One region of the Pantoea sp. C2G6 genome, then DNA from elsewhere that is predicted to be linked to it. Evidence: predicted binding sites of a transcription regulator. Region 1 holds the regulator's gene; the other holds the start of a gene.

What was found. The regulator PurR, encoded in region 1, represses purine synthesis genes. The targets are predictions, from matches to a motif close to CANGCAAACGTTTGCNTG.
Region 2: ACCW71_RS16230 (nucleoside-specific channel-forming protein Tsx) is a predicted target of PurR. The motif match lies at 1,543-1,560, and genes of this name have one in related genera.

The regions. Positions count from the first base shown of each region.
Region 1 covers NZ_JBGMNJ010000001.1:531,317-534,524, forward strand. Annotated here, with positions in the region: gene punC (purine nucleoside transporter PunC) at 1-457, opposite strand, end outside; gene punR (DNA-binding transcriptional activator PunR) at 564-1,469, shown strand; gene purR (HTH-type transcriptional repressor PurR) at 1,466-2,491, opposite strand; gene ACCW71_RS02565 (YnhF family membrane protein) at 2,774-2,863, shown strand; gene ACCW71_RS02570 (C40 family peptidase) at 2,916-3,208, opposite strand, start outside.
Region 2 covers NZ_JBGMNJ010000013.1:91,596-94,803, forward strand. Annotated here, with positions in the region: gene yjdN (VOC family metalloprotein YjdN) at 1-349, shown strand, start outside; gene ACCW71_RS16230 (nucleoside-specific channel-forming protein Tsx) at 442-1,308, opposite strand; gene ACCW71_RS16235 (sensor histidine kinase) at 1,588-2,943, opposite strand; gene ACCW71_RS16240 (response regulator) at 2,940-3,208, opposite strand, start outside.

The DNA.
Region 1 (3,208 bases):
GCCAGGCACCCAGCAGCGGGGCCAGCGCGGGGGAGAGCGCAACCAGCGGCATGATGGTGGCGAACACTTTATTGGCGCGCGCCGCCGGATAGCGATCGACCACCAGCGCCTGCCAGCTTACGGCGGCGGCGCAGACGCCAATCGCCTGCGCAAAACGCAGCAGCAGCATCAGATAGATATTACTCACCCACAGCATCCCGGCGCAGCCGACAGCAAACAGCGTCAGCCCGGCCAGCAGCACCGGCTTGCGCCCGATGCGATCGGAGAGCGGCCCCCAGAAGAGCTGACCGCAGGCAAAGCCCGCCAGGAACAGGCTCAGGCTGGCGCTGATCAGACCCGGCGAGCTGTTAAAGGTCTGCTGCATCGCACCGAAGGCGGGCAGGTACATATCAGTGGCTAAAAAGCCCAGCATGCTCAGCAGAGCAAGATAGGGCATAAATCCTTTGGTCGGTAACATGTGCTTCTCATTTTGCAGGATAAACGCGGCAGAGTGTAAAAGGTGCGTTTGCGGCTGTGAAACGCTAATATTTGCCGATTGCTGTTAAAATTTTTGAAGGCAGATTATGTGGTCGGAATATGCATTAGAGGTGGTTGACGCAGTGGCGCGCGGTGGCAGTTTCAGCGCGGCGGCGCAGGAGCTGCATCGCGTCCCTTCTGCCATCAGCTATACGGTGCGCCAGCTGGAGACCTGGCTGGCGGTGCCGCTGTTTGAACGCCAGCATCGGGAGGTGGTATTAACGCCTGCGGGCGAGCATTTTGTCCGTGAAGGGCGCAGCGTCATCAAAAAAATGCTCGCCACACGCCGACAGTGTCAGCAGCTGGCTAACGGCTGGCGCGGCCAGTTAAGCCTGGCGATTGACTGCATCGTGAAACCCGAGCGGACCCGGCAACTGGTGAAAGATTTTTATCGCCATTTCCCCGATATGGAGCTGCACATCAGCTATGAAGTGTTTAACGGCGTCTGGGATGCGCTGGCGGATGGCCGGGTTGAAGTGGCGATTGGCGCGACCCAGGCGATCCCGGTTGGCGGACGTTTCGCCTTCCGCGATATGGGGAAGCTCAACTGGCGCTGCGTGGTTGCGCATCATCATCCGCTGACGCAGGCCAGCCAGATCGATGAAGATACGCTGCGCAGCTGGCCGTCGCTGGTGCTGGAGGATACCTCCCGCGCGCTGCCGCGCCGGATGACATGGACGCTGGATAACCAGCGCCGGCTGGTGGTACCGGAATGGCAGACCGGGCTGGACTGTTTGCTGGCGGGATTGTGCGTCGCGATGGTGCCAGGTCATCTGGCGAAACCGCTGCTCGACAGCGGCGATCTGGTTGAGCTGACGCTGCCGGTGGCCTTTCCTGACAGCCCCTGCTGCGTCAGCTGGGCGGAAGATCGCGCATCCCCGGCAACCGCCTGGCTGCTGAACTACCTGGGTGATGCGCAGACGCTTAATCAGGAGTGGCTGAGCGAGGATTAACGGCGATAGTCGCGGAACGGACCATCCGCGACCGAACGGCGTTCAATCAGGGTAGGGTGCACTTCAATCGTCTGTGACACTTCGCGTTTGCTGGTGATACGGTCCAGCAGCATATCCAGCGCTTTCTCACCCAGCTGGGCTTTCGGCTGATGGACGGTGGTCAGGGCCGGGGCGAAATAGCGCGCGTTGCGCACATTGTCATAGCCGATCACCGAAATATCCTGCGGCACCCGCAGGCCCATCTCGTCGGCGGCACAAATCGCGCCCATCGCCATAATGTCGCCGCCACAGAACACCGCGGTCGGACGCTGTTTCTGCGACAGAATCTGCTGCATCGCCTGATAACCCGACTCCGGCTCAAAGTCACCCTGCACGATCCATTCGGGACGCGGCTGAATCCCCGCTTCTTCCAGCGCTTTCAGAAAACCGGCATGGCGTCCGCCGCCGGTGTTACGCTCCATCTGACCGGGGATAGCACCAATATCGCGGTGGCCGCGCTCAATCAGATAACGGCCGGCCAGATAGCCGCCCTGGAAGGCATTATCCAGCACGGTGTCGGTAAAGTCGGCGCGTGACTCGCCCCAGTCCATCACCACCATCGGAATATTACGGTTCTCTTCCAGCATCTTCAGCAGATCGTCCGGGTATTCAGAGCACATCACCAGCAGGCCATCGACGCGCTTCTGCGCCATCATGCTGAGGTAAGCGCGCTGTTTTTGCAGATCGTTATGGGCATTGCCGAGGATCAGGGTGTAGCCCTTGTCAAAGCAGTGATTCTCCACGGCTTCGATAATTTCAGCGAAATAGGGCGCTTCGCTGGAGGTGGCAAGCAGGCCCAGCGTTTTGGTGTGATTCACCTTCAGGCTGCGCGCCACGGCGCTGGGTGAGTAGTGCAGCTCCTGAATCGCCTGCCAGACCGCGTTGCGCGTCTCTTCCGCCACAAAGCGCGTTTTATTAATGACGTGCGAAACGGTGGTCGTTGAGACGCCGGCGCGTTTTGCCACATCTTTGATTGTTGCCATGAAAATCGGACTCCAGTGCTTATCTAACTCGCTGATAAGCGTAATGTTAAACGTTTGCGTCTGCCCAGGGGGTTTTCCTGCAATCATGCCTCTTTTCTGGCCGGTAAACAGGCGTCTGGCGGGTAAATAGCGCCTGGAAAAGCGAGCAAACGGAATCGGGGTTGCGCGCGTTGCGCAACAAAGGCGGGATTCTAACAAGGCTGACCGGATAAAACGAGATTTTTACCGGTCCCTGTGGGAAAATGCTATATCCCTACATACTGTGTGACTAAGGAGTAATCAATGAGTACCGATCTTAAACTGGCGTTGATGACCACCGTCGGCTGCCTGCTGATGATTGTAGCCTTTAGTTTTACCGCTATTCTGCACTGATAAAAAAAGCCGGGGTTTTCACCCCGGCTCTCTTTTCTGGCTGTTTATCCACTCAGCGAATGGTTTTTGGCGTCATCACCCGACGGGCACCAATGTAGTGGCGCTGCCAGTAATCTTCCCCTAACGCGCTAATCTGAATATCTTTGCCGGTACGAGGCGACTGGATAAATTTGCCGTTACCCAGGTAAACGCCGACGTGGTCAGCGGTACCGCGACCGTTAATGCGGAAGAAAACCAGATCCCCTTTTTCCAGCGATTCGCGCTTAATCGGTGCGGCGTCACGCAGGTGATACATTTCATTGGCGGTGCGCGGGATCTTAAACTTCACCAGATCTTTATAGGCGT
Region 2 (3,208 bases), on a different contig from region 1:
TAAAATGAAGTTCGGTGATATGCCTGATCAGGGCGAACAGGTGGGCGATCAATCTGCTGCGCCTCAGCCGCCAGAGAAGATCATGCATGCTCAGTTGCGTATCGGTGAGGGTGAACTGATGCTAAGCGATGGCAACACCGAGCAGCCACCGGCATCGGAACATGCGGGTTACGCGGTCAGCCTTTCAACCACCGATGTAGCAGAAGGTAAAGCGTGGTTCGAAAAGCTGTCGGCAGGCGGCAAAGTCACCACCCCGTGGCAGGAGACATTCTGGTCGAGCGGGTTTGCCATGTTTATTGATAAGTTCAATATTCCGTGGCGCATCAATGTAGAGAAGTCGCAGGATTAACTGAGCCAGACGGCGTCGGCAACCGCGACGCCGTTTCAATGGCCACGACCGGTTTTATCGCGCGGCGGCACGCTTCAGGCCGCCGCACCTCATCAGAAGTTGTAACCCGCCACCAGGTAGTAACCCCAGCCGGTAGATTTCACTTCAAACGGTCCCTTGCCGAAGTTCAGCTCCTGACCATCCGCCCACTGTCCGCCGTTGTGGAAGTAACGCGCCACCGCCGAGATGTGCCAGTGATCGTAACCCAGAGACAGAATGTGGCTGGAAGCGATGGAGTTGCTGGTGCGTGACGAACCGCCTTTCTCGTTGAGGTCAGAACCCCAGTCGAAGTTGGTAAAGCCGACATAGCCGAGATTACCGCCCCACAGCGTGGTGATCGGCACGAAGTATTTCACCTTGAAGCGATAACCATCCCAGCTGTTCTCATTCGCCGCACCGTAGTTTTCCCACTGATATTTGGCGTAGACGTTCAGCGACAGGCCGACATCGCTATGAGTATCAATATCGGTGCCCAGACCCATATACCAGGTGTTCTGGCGGTTATCGCTGTTGCGGCCCATGTCGTAGATGTAGTTGTTAGCGAAATACCACTCTTTGAACGGACCAAAGGCCAGGCTGGTGCCGGTCAGTTTGTCGATAGAGAAGCGCGGCTCAATCTCCATAAACATCGGTGAACCGTGGTCAAAAACGCCGTTGGCGTTGCTGTTACCCACGCCGAAGAAGTTAGGCACGTCGAGATAGCCGTAGAAATCGAACCACTCTTTCTTGGCAAACGCTTCATATTCCAGATAAACGTCGTTGTTAAACTGCGGTCCGAAACGGGTGTGGTAGCTGCCTACCACGTTCACGCTCTGATGCCACCAGTCGGAGAGATACTGCGGATCGCTTTCCGCGGCCTGCGCAGCACCACTCAATGAACATGCCAGCACGGCACCTGCTATCAACGTTTTATATTTCATTATTATCAGCCACATGCTTTTGACCGCCGCACACCAGACGCAGTCAGAGAGAAATCGGTCCCTTGATGGGAATGAGGGTTTCACAGCAAATAACAACCCGTTCTTCAGCCCGCGTAGCGTGCCTGTAACAGATCGATAGAAAATAGATTTTGCTCACGTTTGTCAAAAAGTGTTGCATTACAATTCAGCTAAAATGTGATGCGCTTCACAATAACGACGTGGATCGAACGGAACCAGGCAACCGTTTACGTTGTCTGGTTCGTGATCAAACAGGTGAGATCAGGGAAAGGTGACGCGAACCTGTAAACCACAGATGGCACCCTGTGGCGTCAGGCAGTTGGAGAGGGCGACCTGAATCTGATGTTTCTGCGCCACACTGCGCACAATCGACAGGCCCAGGCCGCTGCCCTGCGCTTTTACGTCGGGCGAGCGGGTAAAGCGATCAAAGGCGCGTTCGATAAAGGATTCCGGCATGCCTGGCCCGTTATCGACAATATCGACCACCGTCTGGCCAGATACCCGATGCAGCAGCACATCGACCAGGCTGCCTTCCGGGGTATGCAACATGGCGTTACCAATCAGGTTGTCAAACAGGCTGCGCAGCTCGGAGCGGCTGGCCTGAAGCCGGTACTGGGTGGAGCCATTGAAGCCAATATCGATGCCGCGTTTATCCGCCACCACCATCAGTTGCTCAATGCTCTCCTTCAGTAGATCTTCCAGATCGATATGTTCAACGCTGGCGACCACGCTTTGATCCTCCTGCCGCGAGACATTCAGCAACTGGGTCACCAGATGCCGGGTGCGGGTGACGCCCGCTTCCAGCTGGCTGAACTGGCGGCTCGCCTCGCCCGGCTGGATATGCTGACGCAGGTTTTCCAGCTGTAACGTCACCGCCGTCACCGGCGTACGCAGCTCATGGGCGGCATCCTCCAGAAACTGACGCTGAGAGGACCAGGCCTCGCGCAGCTTACTCAGCAACGAGTTGTAGGCCGCCACCAGCGGCAGGATCTCATCCGGCAAACCCTCGGGTGAGACATTGTGCGGATGATGGGTCTCCTGCGCCGCAATCTGCCGCGAGGCGATCCGCAGATCGCGGGTGATCTTACGCACCACCAGCCAGATCACCAGCAGCGACAGCGGCATCATCAGGATCAATGGAATGATCGCCGACAGCGCCCGCTTGACCATCAGCGCCTTCATGTAGCTGAGGTTATGCATCACCTGAATGGTTTTAATCTCGCTACCGGGCAGGCCGGGCCGGGTGTAGATGCGCCATTCACAGTCGTCACACTGGCCCACATAGACATCGCGATAGCCGCGTTGCGTTTGCAGCGGGGCCTGAAGCTCCGGCCAGGAGCTGGCGCGCAGTTTCCCCTGGTTATCCCATAGCTGAACCACAAAGGCGCTCTTCGCCTTATCGGGGGCGATGAGCATCGGCATCAGCGCCGGCATCTGTTTGTTGGTGGACCAGGCATCGGCGATTTTCGCCAGCTGGTCATCCTTCATGGTGCCGACCATATCGCCGTAGCAGCTGAAGAAATACCAGGTGACGCCGCCAATCATCAGCAGGTGAATGATCAGCAGCGTGGAGAGGAGTTTGTTGCGTAGCGAGCGCATAAAGGTAAAGGGCTTCATATCGCGGGCACCCGCCAGCCCAGCCCGCGCACGTTACGGATGACGTCGTTATCCAGCTTGCGACGCATTCCGTGGATCAGCACATCAACCGCGTTGCTGCTGACTTCATCGCCCCAGCCATAAATGCGGTTTTCCAGCTGTTCGCGCGACAGAATCGCGCCCGGCCGCTCCAGCAGGGCGTAGAGCAGGGCATATTCACGCGCCGTGAGCTGTTCGCGCTGGCCTTTGTAGAGCACCTCGCGCGTCATCATATCCAGCTGAACGT